Linked DNA regions of Indioceanicola profundi. The protein of the gene in region 2 interacts with the protein of the main gene of each other region in a pairwise test. Links are inferred from orthologs where the notes say so. Each region holds a gene or a part of one and is shown on either strand. Other genes may lie near its edges. The genes, in order: dnaE and DOL89_RS03675.

The links.
Region 1: the proteins of DOL89_RS03675 (region 2) and dnaE interact in binary tests that used the Escherichia coli proteins (3 or more experiments, as listed by UniProt). The link is inferred for Indioceanicola profundi from one-to-one orthologs.

The regions. Positions count from the first base shown.
Region 1 is NZ_CP030126.1:1,278,760-1,289,467, reverse strand. Bases 2,320-6,345 are described here. They hold dnaE (DNA polymerase III subunit alpha), read right to left. Parts: upstream 6,033-6,345; coding sequence 2,520-6,032; downstream 2,320-2,519. Other genes in these bases: DOL89_RS06095 (hypothetical protein), read right to left, coding at 6,106-6,345; DOL89_RS06105 (hypothetical protein), read left to right, coding at 2,320-2,500. Also shown: tsf (translation elongation factor Ts), read right to left, coding at 1-761; rpsB (30S ribosomal protein S2), read right to left, coding at 867-1,658; more of DOL89_RS06105, read left to right, coding at 1,946-2,319; more of DOL89_RS06095, read right to left, coding at 6,346-6,534; DOL89_RS06090 (helix-turn-helix domain-containing protein), read left to right, coding at 6,644-7,465; DOL89_RS24755 (hypothetical protein), read right to left, coding at 7,496-8,170; DOL89_RS06080 (OsmC family protein), read left to right, coding at 8,327-8,752; DOL89_RS06075 (EamA family transporter), read left to right, coding at 8,826-9,710; DOL89_RS06070 (aspartate aminotransferase family protein), read right to left, coding at 9,718-10,708. UniProt on the Escherichia coli protein: DNA polymerase III is a complex, multichain enzyme responsible for most of the replicative synthesis in bacteria. This DNA polymerase also exhibits 3' to 5' exonuclease activity. The alpha chain is the DNA polymerase catalytic subunit.
Region 2 is NZ_CP030126.1:760,746-770,403, reverse strand. What follows is about bases 3,690-6,665. They hold DOL89_RS03675 (aminotransferase), read right to left. Parts: upstream 5,773-6,665; coding sequence 4,606-5,772; downstream 3,690-4,605. Other genes in these bases: DOL89_RS03665 (GlsB/YeaQ/YmgE family stress response membrane protein), read right to left, coding at 6,317-6,580; DOL89_RS03670 (PGPGW domain-containing protein), read right to left, coding at 5,841-6,131; DOL89_RS03680 (hypothetical protein), read left to right, coding at 3,690-4,492. Outside these bases: DOL89_RS03685 (alpha-2-macroglobulin family protein), read right to left, coding at 1-2,846; more of DOL89_RS03680, read left to right, coding at 3,095-3,689; aminomethyl-transferring glycine dehydrogenase subunit GcvPB, read right to left, coding at 6,869-8,437; aminomethyl-transferring glycine dehydrogenase subunit GcvPA, read right to left, coding at 8,443-9,658. UniProt on the Escherichia coli protein: Shows aminotransferase activity with methionine and histidine as substrates, and to a lesser extent also with phenylalanine.

The DNA.
Region 1 (10,708 bases), 520 kb from region 2 along the record:
AAGACCTGCTCCAGCAGGACGACTTCCTCATAATACTTCCGGATGCGCCCTTCGACCATCTTCGCGATGATCTCTTCCGGCTTGCCGCTGGCGCGGGCCTGCTCGGAGAGGACGTTGCGCTCCCGGTCCAGGGATTCGGTGGACACGTCGGCGGTGTCCAGCGCCTCCGGACGGGCGGCGGCGATGTGCATGGCGATCTGCTTGCCGAGCGCCTCGAGCTTCGCCGTATCGCCGGCGGACTCGAGAGCCACGAGCACGCCGATCTTGCCGAGGCCGGCAGACAGGGCGCTGTGGACATAGCTGGCGACCACGCCCTGGCTGACGCTCAGCTTGGTCGAGCGACGCAGGTTCATGTTCTCGCCGACGGTGGCGACCATATGGGTCAGCTCTTCGGCAACCGTGCGGCCGGTGCCCGGATAGGCGACGGTCTTCAGCGCCTCGATGTCGCCGTCGGTGCCGAGCGCCAGCTCGGTGACGTTGGAGACATAGCCCTGGAAGGTCTCGTTGCGCGCGACGAAGTCGGTCTCGGCATTCACCTCGACGGCAGCGCCCACGGTGCCGTTGGTGGCGACGCCAACCAGACCTTCGGCGGCGACGCGGCCGGCCTTCTTGGCGGCAGCGGCAAGGCCCTTCTTGCGCAGCCAGTCAACCGCGCCTTCCAGGTCACCGTCGGTCTCGGACAGCGCCTTCTTGCAGTCCATCATGCCGGCGCCGGTCTTCTCGCGCAGCTCCTTCACGAGCGCGGCAGTGATCTCCGCCATATTCGCCTCTCTTGCCTGATTGGTCCCGGATGGAACCTGATTCCAAACAGCATGACGGCCGGCCTGCTCCCGCGGCGGGAACGGGCCGGCCGTGCACACACGAAATTAAGCCTGCGCCTCGGCCGTGGTCGCGGCCTCGTCACCTTCCGGCAGGTCCTCGGCCGGGGCCTCCTCGGAAGCGCCGATATCGATGCCGGCCGCGCTCATCTCGGCCTGCAGGCCGTCCAGGACGGCGCCGGCGATCAGATCGCAGTAGGTGTCGATGGCGCGCAGGGCGTCGTCGTTGCCCGGGATCGGGAAGGTCACGCCGTCCGGGTTGCTGTTGCTGTCAACCACGGCCACGACCGGGATGCCAAGCTTATTGGCTTCCTGAATGGCCAGCGACTCCTTGTTGGTGTCGATGATGAACAGCAGGTCCGGCAGGCCGCCCATGTCACGGATACCGCCCAGGGCCCGCTCCAGCTTATCGCGGTCGCGGGTCATGTTGAGCAGCTCCTTCTTGGTGCGGCCCGACTGCTCGCCGGCGGCCAGCTGCTCGTCCATCTCCTTCAGGCGGCGGATCGACTGGGAGATGGTCTTCCAGTTGGTCAGCATGCCGCCGAGCCAGCGATGGTTCACATAGTACTGGCCGGAGCGCTTGGAGGCCTCGGCCACCTTCTCCTGCGCGGCCCGCTTGGTGCCGACGAACAGAACGCGGCCGCCGCCGGCGGTCACGTCCCGCACCGCCTGCATGGCGCGGTACAGCATCGGAACGGTCTGCTCCAGGTCGATGATGTGCACGCCGTTGCGCACGCCGAAGATGTACGGAGCCATCTTCGGGTTCCAGCGGCGGGTGTGGTGACCGAAGTGCACGCCAGCTTCGAGAAGCTGGCGCATGGTAAAGGTAGGCATAGCCATGGAAAACTGTCCTTTTCCGGTTGATCCTCCGCGGGCGTTGTTCCTTGGGCTTTCCCTTGCGGGAGGTTCCTCGGAACACCGGATGGGGGCGCTGCAAAAATGCGACAGCGCACCGCAAGCCCGCGTGTGGGATTGACGACGGCGGTTACATACTCCGGCCATTTCACCATTGCAAGCCCGGCACCTGCATGGCTGCGGCGTCCCGCGTCCCGTTGGCGATCGGCCGCACTTGGCAGGGGCAACCGCCGCCATTATGGTCCGGCCCGCCGCTGCCCCTTGCCGGTCCGATGCAGACAGACACAGCCCCCTTCAGTTCCACCGGTCTTCTGACCGCCTTCCGCGTCCTGGCCGGACTCCCGCCCCTGGAGATGGGAACGGTCGCGCTGGCGGAGGTGCCGGACGGCCTGCGCGGCGTGTTGGGCCAGGACGGCGGCATGACCGCGGCGCTGGAGCGGTTCTGGGGAGAGCCGATGGGGCTCGCCGTCCGCCGTACGGACCTGCGTGACGGCCGACTGCGACGGGAAGTGGTCCTGGCCGGCATCCGCCGCGGGCTACCGTCGGAAGCGGGGTTCATCGACATTCGCCTGGACGCCCTGCCCCCATCCGTGGCGGAGCAGGTGATCGCCGGGCGGCAGCCCTTCGGCGCCGTACTGGCGGCTGCCGGCATCCGATTCCGCAGCCGGCCTTTCCGATTTTTCCAGGTGGCCGCCGATCGGGACCTCGCGGAAGCGCTCCAGGTCCCACCCGGCAGCATCCTCTATGGGCGTGAGACCCGCCTGACCGACTCCGGCGGCCGGGTGCTGGCGGAGGCGGTGGAGATCCTGAGCGGTCCAGCCATCTGAGTGCCTCCGCCGCCGCTCCTCAGAGATCGACCACGTCCACCACGCCCGGAATCGCCTTGATGGCGGCGCGACCGGCCGTGGTGATCTGGTACGCTTTGGGCAGAGTGATCTCCACCTCCTGCAAAGGGTCCATCTCCACCGTGATGGTGACCTTGCCGCGCCCGGGAGCCAGCCGGGCCAGGGTGGATTGCAGGTTGCCCACCGGCTCGGGATCGCGCAGCACCACCTTCAGCCCGGCGGCGGTCTTCGCGACTTCCTCCTCCAGCGCCATGATCCCGTTGCCGGTCAGGCGCAACTCCTCCCCGTTCTGCTGGATGTCCACATAGAGGACCACGGCCCTGCCGGGCTCCAGCAGCTCGCGGGCGGGCGCCAACGCCTCCGAGAACAGGGTCACCTCGTACACGCCGGAGCTGTCGGACAGGGAGATGAAGGCGAATCGGTTGCCGCTCTTGGCCGTGCGCTCCTGTTTCGCCACCACGATCCCGGCCATGCGCTGGCGCGTCGGCTTGCCTTCACGCACCAGTTTCGGCAGGTCGGCATAGCGCGCCACCTTCAGCCGGTTCAGGGCGGCGGCGAATCCGTCCAGCGGGTGGGCGGAGAGGTAGAAGCCGATGGCCTCGAACTCGTGGCGCAGCCGCTCCAGGCTGTCCCAGTCGGACAGCTTCGGCAGGTCCGGCGCCTTCAGCCCTTCGCCCGGCGCACCGCCGAACAGGCTGCCCATGCCGCTTTCCTTCTCCGCCGCCACCGACTGCGCATAGCGCATGATGGTCTCCAACCCGGCGAAGAGCTGCTGGCGGTTCCGGTTCATGGAATCGAACGCGCCGGCGCAGACCAGCTTTTCCATCATGCGCTTGTTCAGCGCCTGGGTATCCACCCTGCGGGCCAGATCGAAGATGTCCTTGAACGGTCCGTTCTTCCGCCGCTCCGCCACGACCGACTGCATGGCGGGCAGACCGACGCCCTTCACGGCCGCCAGCGCGTAGCGCACGCAACGCTCCCCATCGGGCAGCGTCTCCACCGTGAAGATCTCGCCCGACTTGTTGATGTCGGGCGGCAAGAGCTTGATCTTCAAACGAACCAGCTCCTGCCTGAACTGGTTCAGCTTGTCCGTGTTGCCGAGGTCGAGCGTCATGATCGCCGCCATGAACTCGACCGGGTAGTTCGCCTTCATATAGGCGGTCTGGTAGGCGACCAGGGCGTAGGCGGCGGCGTGGGACTTGTTGAAGCCGTAACCGGCGAACTTGTTCACCTGGTCGAAGATCAGGCCGGACTGCTCCTCATCGACGCCCATGATCTCCTTGGCGCCCTTGATGAACTTGGCCCGCTCCTTCTCCATCTCCTCCTTGATCTTCTTGCCCATGGCGCGGCGCAGCAGGTCGGCGCCGCCGAGGCTGTAGCCGGCCAGCACCTGGGCGATCTGCATGACCTGCTCCTGGTAGACCATGATCCCGAAGGTCTCCTTCAGGATCGGTTCCAGCGCCGGATGCATGTAATCCGGCTTCTCCTCCCCGAACTTCACCTTGATGTATTTCGGGATGTTGTCCATCGGGCCCGGCCGGTACAGGGAGACCAGTGCGATGATGTCCTCGATCCGGTTGGGCTTCATGCGGCGAAGAACGTCGCGCATGCCGCTGGATTCCAACTGGAACACGCCGGAACTCTCGGCCCGCCCCAGCAGCCCGTAGGACCTCTCATCCTCCATAGGCAGGTTCAGCAGGTCCAGCTTCGGCCCGTGGTCCGCCACCAGCTCGACCGCCTTTTGCAGTACGGTCAGGGTCTTCAGGCCCAGGAAGTCGAACTTCACCAGCCCGGCCAGCTCCACATACTTCATGTTCAACTGGGTGACCGGCATGTCCGAGCGCGGATCGCGGTAGAGGGGCACCAGCTCGTCCAGCGGGCGGTCGCCGATCACGACGCCGGCCGCGTGGGTGGAGGCGTGGCGGTACAGCCCTTCCAGCCGCCGGGCGATGCCCAGCAGACGGCCCACGGTCTCGTCCGACTTCTCCATGTCCTGCAACAGCGGCTCACCCTCGATCGCCTGTTCCAGGGTGACCGGGTTGGCCGGATTGTTCGGGATCATCTTGCAGATCTTATCAACCTGCCCGTAAGGCATCTGGAGCACGCGGCCGACGTCGCGCACCACGGCGCGGGCCTGCAGCTTACCGAAGGTGATGATCTGTGCGACCTTGTCGTAGCCGTACTTGTCCTGGACGTACCTGATAACCTCCTCGCGCCGGTCCTGGCAGAAATCCACGTCGAAGTCCGGCATGGAGACGCGTTCTGGGTTCAGGAAGCGCTCGAACAGCAGACCGTAACGTATTGGATCCAGGTCGGTAATGAACAGCGACCAGGCCACGAGGCTGCCCGCACCCGAACCACGGCCGGGCCCGACGGGGATGTCGTGGTTCTTCGCCCATTTGATGAAGTCCGACACGATCAGGAAGTAGCCGGGGAACTTCATCTTCACGATGACGTCCAGCTCGAACTCCAGCCGCTTCCGGTACTCCGCCTCGGTCGCCGCCTTCTCATCCTCGGCCATGCCGCTGGTGAAGACGTAACGTTCAAGACGTGTCGTAAGTCCTTCATGTGCCTGGGCGCGCAGCTCCTCCTCCTCCGTCCGACCGCCCTCGCAGGGGAACGGCGGAAGGATGGGGTTCACCTTCTTGGGCATGTAGGCGCAGCGGCGGGCGATCACGACGGTGTTGTCCACCGCCTCCGGCAGATCGGCGAACAGCTCGCGCATCTCGGCCGCGGACTTGAACCGGTGATGCGGAGTCACACGCCGCCGGTCCTCCTGCATGACATAGGCGCCCTCCGCGATGCAGAGCAGCGCGTCATGGGCGGGATACATCTCCTCCGTCGAGAAATAGACGTCGTTGGTCGCGACCAGCGGAATGTCATGCGTATAGGCGAGGTCGATCAGGTCGGCCTCGATCCGGTCCTCCGCCTGCCCGATCTGCCCCTCCATATGGCGCATCAGCTCAACATAGAGCCGCCCCGGGAACAGGCCCTTCAGCAGGTCCAGCAGCTCCACCGCATGCGGCTTCTGCCCGTCCAGCAGCAGCCGGCCGATGCCGCCATGGATGCCGCCGGTCAGGCAGATCAGCCCGTCGGTCAGACCCCGCAGGTCGTCCACGGAGATCTGCGGCAGCAGGCCGGGCTCCGTCTCCAGGAACGCCTTGGAGACCAGCTTCATCAGGTTCCGGTAGCCCTGCTCGCTCTGTACGATCAGGACGAGCTGGTCAGCCCCCGGCCCCGCGGCCGCACCGCGCAGCTTCTTCACCGGCCCGAAGGGCGTCACCCACATCTGGCACCCGATGATGGGCTGGATGCCGGCGTCGGAGGCGGCCATGGAGAATTCCAGGCTGCCGAACAGGTTGCCGGTATCGGTCACCGCGACGGCCGGCATGCCGTTCTTCTGGCAGAGCTTGACCAGCTCCTTGACCTTGATCGCCCCCTCGGAGAGCGAGTAGGCGGAATGGACGCGCAGGTGGATGAAGCCGGGATCGGTCACGGGGCAATGGCCTGACATCGGAACGGGATCGGTCTCCACCCTACCCCGGCCTGCCCCGGCCGTTCCACCGTTGCATGGGGTTACCGCACCATCAGCCGGCCAGCGCCCGGCGCATCAGCACCATGAACAGGAAATCGAGGCTGGCGGCCGCCAGTAGAAGCCCGATCCCGAAGCCCGTCAGCACCGACAGCCCGGCCAACGCTCCCATCACGCTGACCGCGCCGGCTGTACCGGCCATGACGGGCGCGAACGCCGCCCATTGCGTGCCGCGGCCCGCCGAGATGATTATCAATCCGCCAAAGGCGACGCACCCAACGCCGAGGGCGCGGGCATAGAGGCCGAAATCCATGGTGGTGGCGAGAACCTGGGAGGAGATCGCCCGATCCGCGATCCAACCGCCAAAGAGGATCAGATCCAGCCCGAGCAACGCCGATATGATGGCGTAGCCATGGAAACTCCAACGGGACCGGAAGGGGGACTCGGAACGAGAGGTTTCGATACGAGCGTTGGTGAGGGTCATTGCATGCTCCATCGGTCGTGGGACGCCACCACCCTCTGCCCACGCCGTTGCGGCCGCAATTACCAGCCAGGTAATGGACGCGCGCTCCGGCTCGCAGCATGCTGCTCCCATGACGACGATGCGATCCGCCAGTCCCGCAATCCGGCCCACCAATGGTTTCGGCACATTGCTGCGGCGCTGGCGGCTGTCCCGCGGAACCAGCCAGCTCGATCTGGCGCTGACCTGCGATACCAGCCAGCGACATATCAGCTTCCTGGAGTCCGGCCGGGCGCGCCCAAGCCGCGGCATGGTTCTGAATCTTGCGGGCGCACTGGCCGTACCGCTCCGTCATCAGGACGCCATGCTGCTGGCCGCCGGCTTCGCTCCCGCCTATGGGACCCGACCGCCGGAAGCGCCGGAGATGAGGCCGATCCAGGCCGTGCTGGACCGGATGCTGGAGCGGCAGGAGCCGTTTCCCGCCGTGGTCGTGGACCGGCACTACAATCTGGTGCAGGCGAATGAGGGAGCCATGCGGCTGCTGGGCTTTCTTCTGGGTCCGGAAGCCGCTTCCGCTCCGCCGATCAACCTGGTCCAGGCACTGTTCTCCCCGCCTGTGGAGGGGCTGGTGGAGAATTTCAGGGAAGTCGCCCTCTGGACGGTTCGCCGGCTGCGGGCGGAAGCGCTGCTGGAAGATCCGCTGGCCGAAGACCCGGAACCTCTGCGGAGCCTCATGACGCATCCAGCGCTCGCCGGCGCGGGGTCCGCAGGCGCAGTGGATGAGGCAGCTATTCCGGCTCTGACCATCCGTTTCGTCCAGGACGGTGTCCGCCTTTCCCTCCTGTCCGTCATCGCGAGCCTGGGCACTCCGCTTGACGCCGGGCTCCAGGATTTGCGGGTGGAGCTTTTCTTTCCAGCCGATGAAGCGACGGAAGGCTGGTTCCTGGCGGGCTGATTCCCCCTGTCGCAGCCCTCCGCCGGTTCGTCACTGATCCACGATCATCCAACTTCCGTCCGGCTGCATGCAGGCAGTGCCATATGCCTCCTCCGCCCGGCCGCCGATAATCACGGTCTGCTGGAACTCCCGGCAGTACATGCCATCGAGCGTGCGGCCTTCCCGTAGGGCGACCACCTGCCCAGTCGCGGCACCATCGGACCAGACCACCGGTTGGCCGATGGGCGCCGTGGTGGCATGAATCTGCGCTGTCTCAAGCGTGCGCTGCTGCGCTTCGTTCAGCTCGTTCAGGATGGTCAGCGTGATCGCCGTCAGCCCAAGCCATGCGAAGGCGCTGCTGTCGTCGTGGTAATGGCCATAGCCGTGATAGCGGTGACCATAGGGCCGCACCACAACGACATTCCTGTAGGTGCGGTGCCAGCCGGGCGGGTTGTAGGAGCGATTGCGCGACCATCGAGGGTCTGAGCGGTCCCGGCGGTCGTCGCGACTCCGCCAATCATCCCGCCCACGGCGGTCGTCGCGCCAGTCCCGGTCATTCCGGCGCTCATCGTCGCGACGCCATTCGGGGCCGCGGTCTCGCTCGTGCCGGCCGCCGCGCCCGTCCCTGTCGTCATTGTCCCGTGCATACGCCTGGACGGGCGGTGAAACCAATGCAAGGACCAGACACGCTCCAATGATCCTGGATGCCAATCTGCCGGCCTTCATGTCGAACTCCTCTGGACGCAAGAACCACGCCCCCCATCCTGGTACGTGGCGGCAGGAATTTTCCTGCACCCGCCCGCACAGAAAAATCAGCCGACCCGCCTCCATCCCGGATTTTCATCTGTTGTCGCCGGCATAACCAGCACCAAGGAGGATGATATGCCGATCCGAAGCGCCGATGCCGAATGGACCGGGGGCGTTCCCGCCGGGAACGGGCGGGTGAAGCTCGAAAGCGGAGCCCTCGATACCCAGTACAATTTCTCCTCCCGCTTCGAATCCGGCACGGGCACGAACCCGGAGGAGCTGATTGCCGGCGCCCATGCGGGCTGCTTCTCAATGGCCTTTTCCCTGATGCTGGGTCAGGAGGGCTTCACGCCGGAGCGGGTACGCACCACCGCCAAGGTTCATATCGACAAGCAGGGCGGCGGCTTCGCCATCACCCGCATCGACCTCGTCACCCGCGCCAGCATCCCCGGCATCGGGGCAGACAAGTTTCAGGAAGTGGCGGAGAAGGCTAAGGCGAACTGCCCCGTCTCCCGCGCCCTGAAGGCTGTGGACATCACACTCGACGCCGCGCTGGAGTAGCAGTGCCGGACACCCAGCCATGCAGGGGCGGATGGTTCCGCCCCTGCACTGTTTCGTGCAGGCTTGCGGGATCATGCGCCCGATCCATATCCCGCTCGCCCTTGCCTGTGCCCTGATCTGCGGCTTTGTCTTCGTGGTCATCAGTTGGGGCCTGCGGGAGCTGCCGCCCCTGCTCTTCACCGGGCTGCGCTTCGCGAGCTGCGCGATCCTGCTGCCTGCGGTCGGGTTCAATCGGCCGGCAGCGTGGCGCTATATCCTGGGTATCGGTCTTTTCCTGGGCACGTTCCAATTCGGGCTGCTGTTCCTGGCCATGTCGGTCGGCATGCCGGCGGGACTGGCGAGTCTGGTCATACAGTCGCAGGCCTTTTTCACGGTGATCCTGGCAGCATTGCTGCTGGGCGACCGGCCGCGTCCGCGGCAGATCGCTGGCATTATCCTGGCCTTCGCCGGCATTGCGGCGATTGCCAGCGAGTTGCCCGGCGGCGGTTCTCGCGTTGGGCTGGCCCTGTGCCTTGCCGCCGGCATGTCATGGGCCGTCGCCAACATGCTGATGAAGGCGGCTAGGGCGACAAACGCCTTCCATCTCATGGTCTGGATGAGCCTGGTACCGCCGATCCCCCTCGCCCTGGCCTCCTGGGTGTTCGAGGGTCCGGCCGGGTTCCAGTCGCTGGCAGGCTTGAGCGCAACCGGGTGGTTCGCCGTTCTCTACAACGGGTGGGTGGCCACGTTGCTGGCCTTTGGAATCTGGAGCTATCTGCTGAAGCTCTACAGCGCCACGGTGGTGGCGCCCTTCTCCCTTCTCGTTCCCGTTTTCGGGATGAGCTTTGCAGCCCTGCTCCTGGGAGAGGCATTGACGCCGATCAAGCTGGCCGCGGGCGTCGTGATCCTGATCGGGCTTGCCATGACCGTGCTGCCCGCACGCAAGGGCGCCCCGGCCGCGATTGCGGCCGGGGATTGAGGACCCGTCAGTCGATCCCTGCGAGTACGTCCGCAATCGTCTCCACGATCTGCGTGATCTGCGCTTCTTCCACGATCAGCGGCGGGCTCAGTGCGATGATGTCGCCGGTGGTACGGGTCAGCACGCCGCGCTCGTAGCAGCGGACGAAGGTATCATAGGCACGAGTGCCCGGAGCGCCGGGACGGGATTCCAGCTCAATGCCGGCCACCAACCCGACGTTCCGTACATCGATGACATGGCGGACGCCCTTCAGACCGTGTACTGCCCGCTCCAGCACCGGCGCCATCTCCGCAGCCCGATGGAACAGCCCTTCAGCCGCATAGAGGTCGAGCGTCGCATTTCCCGCTGCGCAGGCCAGCGGATGACCGGAATAGGTATAGCCATGGAACAGCTCGATGAGGTGTTCGGGGCCGCTCATGAAGGCATCGTGGATATAGTCCCGCACCACCACCGCGCCCATCGGCACGGCCGCGTTGGTCAGCCCCTTCGCCGTCGTCATCATGTCGGGCATGACGCCGAAATAGTCGGCTGCGAACGGCGTTCCTAGACGGCCAAAGCCGGTAATGACCTCATCGAAGATCAGCAGCAGCCCATGCCGGTCGCAGATCGCCCGCAGCCGCTCCAGATATCCCTTGGGCGGAATCAGCACGCCGGTCGAGCCGGCCATCGGCTCTACGATAACGGCGGCGATGGTGTCGGCCCCGTGCAGGGCTACGATCCGCTCCAGCTCATCCGCCAGTTCGGCCCCATGCTCCGGCTGGCCCTTGGAGAAGGCGTTGCGCTTCAGGTCATGGGTGTGCGGCAGATGGTCCACGCCGGGCAGCAGCGGCCCATAGGCCCGCCGGTTGTTGACGATGCCGCCGACGGACATGCCCCCGAAGCCGACACCGTGGTATCCCCGCTCCCGCCCGATCAGCTTGGTCCGGTGTCCCTCGCCCCTGGCGCGGTGGTAGGCCAAGGCGATCTTCAGCGCCGTATCTACGGATTCGGAGCCGGAG
Region 2 (9,658 bases):
GAGGCCGGCCGGTCAAGCCCCGCCGCCGGTCCTGGCGCGGGTCGAGACGCCGCCTCCTGCACCGGCAGCGGGCCGTAGACGTCGCGCAGCTCCACCGACAGGTCGCGCTTTCCATGGAACCAGGCTGCCGGGTCGGAGCGGTGGCGGCGGCCTTCGGCGGCGAGCAGCCGCTCATCCACCGCCCGCACCACCAGATGCGCCGTCTCGCCTTCCGCCAGCCCGGCAATGGTGACGGGGATCGTCACCGGCTCGCCGGGGCGCGCCGTCTCCGGCGGCTGAAGCTGCACGTCCAGCCGGCGCGGCGCGGTGTCCAGCCCGATCCAGCCGATGCCGATGGCCCGCCGCGGGGCGGCGCGGCGCTGCGGATCGGCCGGCGCATAGGCGGTCGCCAGCACATAGGCGCCGGACGTCAGGTCCGCGGCCACGGGCACATCCAGGAACGCGCCCTCCGGCCCCACCTCCTGGGTCGTCGTATGGCGCACGGCGCGGTCAGCCACGGTCACCAGCACCGTGGCTTGATAGGGCGGGCGGACGAACACCCGGGCAGTGCCGCCGGGCTGATGGATGCTGTCCATCACGGCGACCTCCACCGCGTCCGGGGTCTCGCCGAACTTGGCGCTGACCCACCAGCCTGCGGAGAAGCGGACGGAACTGGCAATGCCCGTGGCCGGATCGAACACTTCCAGCCGGTACCGCCCGGCCTTCACCTGTTCCTCGATCAGGGCGGGCTCATCCGCGGCGGCATCGATACTGCCGCCGGTCAGGCGTCGATCGCGCACATTGGCGCGGTAATCCCAGCGCCCGTCCGCCTCGAACCAGTCGTATTCGTATTCTTCCTCGAACAGCTCCCAGGACAGGTCCGGACGCTCCATCCGCCGCCCGTCCGGGGCCACGGCGACCACGTCGAAGCCGACGGTGGCGCCCTCCGGCACCGCATCCCCGGCGAAGTTCGGCTTGATCCCCAGGGCAAAGGCCTGATGATCCACGGGCAGCACCAGCTCCCGCTGCACTGCACGCCCGCCGATATCGTGCAGCGTGGCGGTGATCACCGCTTCCAGCGGCTGGCTGGTCCGTGGAAGGTCGCCCAGTTCCACCGGCACGCGCGCCGTGCCGTCCGCGGTAGTGGTGAAGCCCGGCAGCGGCCGCTCCTCCCCCTTGAACGGCTCCTGCACCAGCCCGAAGCGGTAGCCTTCCAGCCCCGGCCAGGGATTCTCGGCCTCACGCAGTCGCAGCCGCATCTCCCCTGGCAGTCGGGATGCAGCTGCCCCGTGCAGATAGCGCCCGTCCACCCGCACCACAGCCTTGCCGTCGGCGGCGATGCGCGGGCGGTCGGCGGTGAGCGACAGGGTCAGGCGCGCCGGGGCCACCTCTCCCACCGTGATCTCCGTCCGGCCGATCACCGGACCACCGGCCTCCGCCCTGGCGGTCAGCAGCCATTTCCCCTCGGGCGCCGTCTCCGGCAGCGTGAAAGCCCCGGCGAATCCGCCAAGCCCCTGGTCATTCAGCTTGGTGGAGAACAGCTCCAGCCCATCCGGCCGCTGCAGCCGTACGAACAGCTCACGCCCCGGCGCTGCCACGGCGTTGGCGTCCCGCAGCAGCCCCACGACATGGATCGTGTCGCCCGGCCGGTAGGCCGCGCGCTCGGTGGACAGGAAGACGTCCAGCGCGCCGGGCAGCGTCCGCCCGCCACCGCTCCGCTGTGCCAGCTCCACCGCCGGCGCCCCGAAATCCAGCAGGGAGAAGTCCCCCTGAGGGGCGGCGGCGAACAGCGCCTGCGGCGCCTTCGGCCCCGTCGTCGCCATCCCGTCCGTGCTGAACCGGGCCAGCCCGTCCGGCCCGGTCACCGCCCGGCCCAGTTCCGCATTGTCCCGCGACACAAGCCGCAGCTCCACGCCCGGCAAGGGCTGGGCATTCTCCAGGCTGCGGGCGAAGACGAACAGGCCGTTGGCGGCGCGGAAGCTGGTCAGGCCGACGTCGGAGACGACGAACCATTGCGTCGCCCGCTGGTCCCAGGCCACCTGGGGCAGCGCCGCATCCTCCGCCACCGCGATATAGACGCCGGGCTGGAGGGAGCCGAGAACCGCATCGATGGGGAAGGGCGTTACCTGGGTGCGGTTCTTTTCCCCGCCCGTGGCGATCTCCCCCTTCCAGACGACTTCGCCCTTCTCCTCGAGCATGATGCCGACGTCGAAGTCGGTCAGTGTCTGGTTGATACGGCCGTAATAGATCTGCTCGACCAACTGGCGGTCGGCGATGCGGATCACTTGAAGCCGGGCACGGTCGATATTGACGCTGCGCAGCGGCAGCCCCTCCCCGCCGATGCGGGGCAGAATGTAGCCCTGGCCGCGGAAGGACAGCGCCGGGCGGCGGTCGGGCACGGCCAGCTCACGGGTGACCGGCTCGCCCAACGTCTCCTCGCCCACCACGCTAGGAAGGCCGGCGGCCAGGGTCACTGTGTAGCGCTGCCCATGAGCCAGCCCTTCCAGGCAGAGGTCCCGGTCGCGGACGGTCACGCTGAACTCCGCCGCCGGTTCCACCGTAAGGAACCGCTTCAGGTCCGGCTGACGCTTGCCGGGTCGGGGCAGCGGGCGGTTGAAGGTGAAGCAGGCCTGCGGCTTCTCCCGCTCCGCCGAGATGTCCACCTTGGCCAGCCCGAACGGCTGCGGCAGCGCCGACTCCGGCAGGGCGTCCACAGGCGATGCGCCCGGCGGCGGGACGGCCGCCGCGGGCGGCGTCGGATTTCCTCCAGACCCCTGATCCGGCGGCGGGGAACCCTGGGCAAGTCCCTGCCCTGGCAGGGCGAGGCTCAACGTGGCGAACAGGACGGCAGCAGAAATGCGCGGCATCAGGAGCGGGCTCAAAGGGAACCGGATGGTGGGGGAACGCGTCATGCAAGTGTCCGGACCATCGCGCAAGCGACAGTTCACGGCATTCAATTGGCAATGCGAATGTGGCACCGGTACGGCTGCGGTGAGGAACGGTGTTTCGAAGCTCCGCGCATCCTACACCAAGCCCGTTCGCACAACGAGGGCCGCTTGACCGGCCTGCCCAAACTCCGCCACGAGTTCCGGGCATCAAAGGTTCCATGAATCGAATGCCCCAGACCCCGCCCGCCCTTCTGCGCAATCCGGCACGCCCCCGCCCAGCAGGTCTGGCCGGGCTGGCGCCTTGGGCGGCCGCGATCACCTTTTCCCTGGCCGCCCTGCTCGCCCCCGCCCTGTGGAACGGCTGGGCCTTGGTGTTCTTCGACACCGGCGGCTATGTGCGCCGGGTGCTGGAAATGGGGCTGGAGCCGGGCCGGTCCCTCTTCTACGGCCTGTTCCTCTGGGCCGCCTCGCTCGGCTGGTGGAGCTTCTGGGGGCCGGTGCTGGCGCAGGCCGCGCTGACGCTCTGGTGCATCCGGCTGATGCTGCGCACCCACGACCTGCCCTCCGGCCCCGCCGCCACGGCCGGCGTGACCGTCGCCCTCGCCCTCCTGACCAGCCTTCCCTGGTTCGCCGCCCAGCTCATGCCGGACGTGCTGGTGCCGCTGCTGGTCCTGGCCCTCTGGCTTCTGGGCTTCCGGTGGGAGCGACTGACGGGGGCCGAGCGCGCCGGCCTGATCCTGCTTTCCCTGCTGGCGCTGCTGTCGCACATGTCCAGCATGGCGCTTGGCATCGGGCTGGTGCTGGTGACCGCAGCCGCCTGGGCGCTGGCCCGCTGGCGCGGCTGGCGGCTCCACATCCGTATCCTTCCCCCGGCCGCCGTGGTGGCCGGCAGCCTGATCCTGATGCCCCTGCTGCATCTGGCCCTGGTGGGTCAGGCGGTCTACACGCCGGGCGGGCCGGTCTTCGTCTTCGGCCGGCTGGTGCAGGACGGCATCGCCCAGCGCTGGCTGGACGCCAACTGCCCCCGCCCGGACGTGCAGCTCTGCCAGTACCGCGACCGCATGCCCGCCACCGCCAACGACTTCATCTGGCATGAGGACAGCCCGTTCCGCCAGATCGGCTGGTGGGGCGGGGCGGATCGGGAGCTGTCGCTGATCGTCCGGGAAAGCATCCGGAGCTATCCCGGAGACTTCCTCCTCACCGGCCTCGCCTCCACGGCGGAGCAGATCGGCAAGGTGGCGACCGGCGACGGGCTGGACGAATGGCAGGAGGTGACCCGCTGGGTCTTCCGCGACCTCCTTCCCGTTTCCGGCTTCGAGGATGCCCGCCAACAGCGGGAGGAGATCACCCAAGGCCTGTTCGACGCCTGGAGCACCCTCCACATCCCCGTCGCCTACCTCTCCCTTCTGGGACTCGCTGTCATAGCCGCCTGGGCCTTCCGATGCGGTCGCCACGACCTCGCCGCCCTGGGCCTGTTCCTGCTGCTGGCCCTTCTCGGTAACGCCTTCATCAGCGGCGCATTGAGCAACCCCCACGACCGCTACCAGAGCCGCCTCGCCTGGATCGCCACGCTGGCGGTAGGCATGGCGCCGATGGCCCGATTCCGTAGGTCGGATCAAGCATAGCGCCGATCCGACACGGTCTTACCACTCCTTCCGAAAGGTCCGATCCCATCGACGGCTGGCTTCCAACCGTAGGTCAGTCACGCGCAGCGTGGCCGACACAACCAGCCGCCCCCTCATCCCCCGAAGTACGCCCCCAACCGCTCCAGCCCCGCATCCAGCACCTCGTCCCGCTTGCAGACGCAGAAGCGCACCAGATGGCGCGGCGCATCCGTCTCATAGAAGGCGCTGACGGGAATGGTCGTGACCCCGGCCTCGACCGTCAGGCGCTTGGCGAAGGCCTGGTCGTCCTCGCCATCGCGCAGATGCGCCCCGATGTCGGCGATCAGGAAATAGGTGCCCTCCGCCGGCAGCACGGTCAGGCCCGCCGCCCGCAACCCCGCCGACAGCCGGTCGCGCTTGGCCTGCATCGATCCGGCCAGCCCGGTGAAATACGCATCCTCCTTGCCCAGGCCCAGCGCCACGGCGGATTGCAGGTTCGGCGGGGTGGTGAAGGTCAGGAACTGGTGGGCCTTGGCCACCGGCTGCATCAGACCGGGCGCGCCCGTGACATAGCCCACCTTCCACCCGGTCAGGGAGAAGGTCTTGCCCGCCGACCCGATGCGCAGGCATCGCTCCCGCATCCCCGGCAGCGTTATCAGCGGCACATGCCGCCGGCCGTCGAAGACCAGATGCTCATAGACCTCGTCGCAGACCACATAGGCGTCGTGCTTCACGACCACCTCCGCCAGCACGCGCAGCTCCGCCTCCGTCCACACCTTGGCGGCGGGGTTCAGCGGGTTGTTCAGCACCACCAGCTTGGTCTTCGGCCCGAACGCCGCCTCCAGGCTCTCCCGCGTGAAGCTCCAGCCCTTGGCCGGGTCCAGCGCCACGAAGCGCGGCACCGCCCCGGCGCAACGGATGATGGGGACGTAGCTGTCGTAGAGCGGCTGGAACAGAACCGCCTCGTCCCCCGGCTCCAGCAGGCCGAACAGGCAGGCGGCCAGCGCCTCGGTAGCGCCGGAGGTCACCATCACCTCCCGCGCCCAGTCCACATCCAGCCCGTAGAAGCGCTTGGCATGGGCGGCCACGGCCTGCCGCAGGGCCGGCAGCCCCATCATGGACGGGTACTGGTTCCAGCCCTCCGCCAGATAGCGCTGCGCCTCCGCCACCACATCGGCCGGTCCGCTGTCGTCGGGAAAGCCCTGGCCCAGATTGACGGCCCGGTGCTCCTCCGCCAGCCGGGACATCACCTCGAAGATGGTAGTGCCGTAGGAGGAGAGGATGGAATTGCCCGTCTTCATGACCGTTCGCCCCTGCTGCGTGGGGCAGCATCATAGCCGCAGGCGGCCTGCGGGGAAGCCCCGGCGTGCTACCCGGCTCGACGCTTCAGCCGCCTGCGGGTCCGCCAAGCCTCGAACCGGCCGACGATGGGGGATAGGCGCGCCGGGGCCTTCCGCTTCCAGCGGATCAGCGTCTTCCTGGCATCCGGCGAATTCCGCAGCAGAAGCAGCGCGCCGGCGAAGGCGATGGGCAGACCGAACGGCCCCGGCAGCGGCATTGCAAGCACGCCGGCCACGATGATCGTCCAGCCCATGGCGACCAGAGCCATCCGCCGGAGGCGCGGCAGGCCTGAAACGGGTGCCGGATCGCGGGAGCGCATGGAAACCTGCCTTCCTGCGCGCCCGCCCGGGCGCGGCGATAAGCCCTGACGTGGGGCGTGGCCTGCCGGCACCCCGGCACAGCCATCCGCAACATCCCGCGCCCTGCGCTGTCACGCGCAGTACCGCAGGTCACGTTGTCAGGCCATTCTACCGCCGATCCGTGGCGTCCGCGTGACGGCGGGGGTCAGAGACTGGCGCTGCGCCGGCTGGACAGCTTGTTGAACAGCCACAGCACCACCACCGCGCCCAGCGTGGCCACGATCAGGCTCCAGATATTGAACCCGGTCACGCCGGCCCCGCCCAGGATGCGGACCAGGAAGCCGCCGACGAACGCGCCGACAATGCCCAGCACCAAGTTCATGACCAGCCCGGCCCCGGCCCCGTGCATGATCTTGTGCGCCAGCCAGCCGGCGATCAGACCAAGGATGATCCAGGCGATGATGCCCATGGCACGTCTCCCTCTGTGGATTGGGTTTGCAGAAGGAACAGGCCGGGGACGGGTTTCGATCCATTTGAATCGAGCAGCGGTTACCTCGGAGCCGCACCTCCCCACCCATCATCCCCACCCGTCATCCCGGCGAAAGCCAGGACCCAGGAGTCCCGAGGGCGGTGCTGGTGGCTCTGGGTCCCGGCTTTCGCCGGGATGACGGAGAAGAGATCGGTGGGGCGCCGCAAAACAGAACAGGCGGGGCCGTTTCCAGCCCCGCCCGCTCCCCTCACACAGTGGCGAGGCCCCTTACTCCGCCGCCTGGGCCTGGGCCGTGCCAGCCGGGCGGGTCCAGCGCAGGATCGGCTTGCGGGCCGCGGCCGTCTCGTCCAGACGCCGGCGCGGCGTCAGGCGCGGGGCGGCCTGGAAGTAGGCGGCGTCGCCCGCCTTCGCCCGCTCCGCCAGATGGCGCAACGTGGCGATGAACTGGTCCAGCGTCGCCTTGCTTTCCGTCTCCGTCGGCTCCACCAGCAGCGCGCCGTGGACGACCAGCGGGAAGTACATGGTCATCGGGTGGAAGCCCTCGTCGATCATCGCCTTGGCGAAGTCGAGCGGGGTGACCCCGGAGCCCTTCAGGAAGCGGTCGTCGAACAGGGCCTCATGCATGCAGGGCCCGTCGAAGCTGACCGACATCGTGTCCTTCAGGCTTTCCTTGATGTAGTTGGCGTTCAGCACCGCGTCCGACGCCACCTGCCGCAGCCCGTCCGCCCCATGGCTCATGATGTAGGCCAGGGCGCGCACGAACATGCCCATCTGGCCGTGGAAACCCTTCATCCGGCCGAACGGTTGGGTATCGGTCCCGGCCGCATGCTCCACCAGATCGAAGCCGTCCTTGCCATGCACCACGAAGGGCATCGGCGCGAAGGGGGCCAGCGCATCCGACAGCACCACCGGGCCGGAGCCCGGACCGCCGCCGCCATGGGGCGTGGAGAAGGTCTTGTGCAGGTTGATGTGCATGGCGTCGACGCCGAGGTCCGCCGGGCGCACCCGGCCGACGATGGCGTTGTAGTTGGCGCCGTCGCAGTAGAAATAGCCGCCGGCCGCATGCACGGCATCGGCGATCTCCTTCACCTGCGGTTCGAACAGGCCGCAGGTGTTGGGGTTGGTCAACATGATGCAGGCGACGTCCGGCCCCAGCTTGGCCTTCACCGCCTCAACGCTGACGCGCCCATTCTCCTCCGCCGGGATGGAATCCACGGTGAAGCCGCAGAAGGCCGCCGTGGCGGGGTTGGTGCCGTGCGCCGATTCCGGCACCAGCACGCGGGTCCGGTGCCCCTCGCCGCGTGCATGCAGCGCCGCCCGGATGGCCATTAGCCCGCACAGCTCGCCATGGGCGCCCGCCGCCGGGCTCATCGCCACCGCCGGCATGCCGGTCAGGGTCTTCAGCCAGTGGGCAAGCTGGTCGATCAGCTCCAAGGCACCCTGCACGGTGGAGACGGGCTGGAGCGGATGCACGTCGCTGAAGCCCGGCAGCCGCGCCATCTTCTCGTTCAGGCGCGGGTTGTGCTTCATCGTACAGGAGCCCAGCGGGTACATCGTGCTGTCGATGCCGAAGTTCTTCTGCGACAGGCGCGTGAAGTGGCGCACCACCTCCGGCTCTGACAAATGCGGCAGGCCGATGCCCTTGCGCGCCTTTACCTTGCCCAGCCTCAGGCTGCCGGTGGCCGGCTCCGGCAGGTCCACGCCGGAAACGCCGTGGTTGTCCAGCTCGAAGATCAGCGCTTCCTCGAGCTGGAGCGCCTTGTTGCCGGTGAAGGTCTTCACGTCCTCCAGCACGGCGACGTCATGGGGCTTCGTATCGCGGCCCTGACTGTTCATGCCCATCACAGCACCTCCTCGAGGGCGCGGACCAGCTCGTCCATGTCGCCCACGGTGTTGGTCTCCGTCGCCGCGACCAGCAGCAGGTTCTCCACCCCGGCCACATCCGGGTAGAAGCGGGACACCGGCACGCCGGCCAGCACGCCCTTGGCCGCCAGCGCCTCGACGATCCCGGCCGCCGGCTTCGGCAGCTTCACGGTGAACTCGTTGAAGAAGCCCTCGTTCAGGACCTCGACGCCCGCCACCCCGGCCAGCTTCTCCGCCAGCACCACCGCGTTCGCATGATTGATGCGGGCCAGCTTGGTGTAGCCCGCCTCGCCCAGCAGCGACATGTGGATGGTGAAGGCCAGCGCGCAGAGGCCGGAATTGGTGCAGATGTTGGAGGTGGCCTTCTCGCGGCGGATATGCTGCTCGCGGGTGGACAGCGTCAGCACGAAGCCGCGCTTGCCGTCCGCATCCACCGTCTGGCCGCAGAGGCGGCCCGGCATCTGGCGAACGAACTTCTCCCGCGTGGCGAACAGCCCGACATAGGGGCCGCCGAAATTCAGCGCGTTGCCGATGCTCTGCCCCTCGGCCACGACGATGTCGGCGCCCATCTCGCCCGGCGGGGTCAGCAGGCCCAGCGACACGATCTCCGTCACCGCCACGATGACCAGCGCGCCCTTGGCATGGGCGGCCTCGCACAGGCTGGTGAAGTCACGCACATGGCCGAACAGGCTCGGCGTCTGCACCACGACGCAGGCGGTCCTGTCGTCGATCCGGCCGGCCAGATCCTCCAGATCCATGGGATCGGGCTCCGCCGCCACGATCTCCATCCCCATCACGCCGCAGGTCGTTTCGGTGACGGAACGGTAATGCGGGTGCAGGCCGCCGGACAGAATGGCCTTGTTCCGCTTGGTGATGCGGTTGGCCATCAGCACGGCCTCGGCCGTGGCGGTGGCCCCGTCATACATGGAGGCGTTGGCCACCTCCATGCCGGTGACCAGGGCAACCTGGGTCTGGAACTCGAACAGATATTGCAGCGTGCCCTGCGCCACTTCGGGCTGGTAGGGCGTGTAGCTGGTCAGGAACTCGCCGCGCAGCAGAAGCTGGTCCACGCTGGCCGGCACATGGTGCTTGTAGGCGCCGGCGCCGATGAAGAAGGGCACGGAGCCGGCGGTGACGTTCTTCGCCGCCAGCCGCGACAGATGGCGCTCCACCTCCAGCTCGCCCTGGTGCATG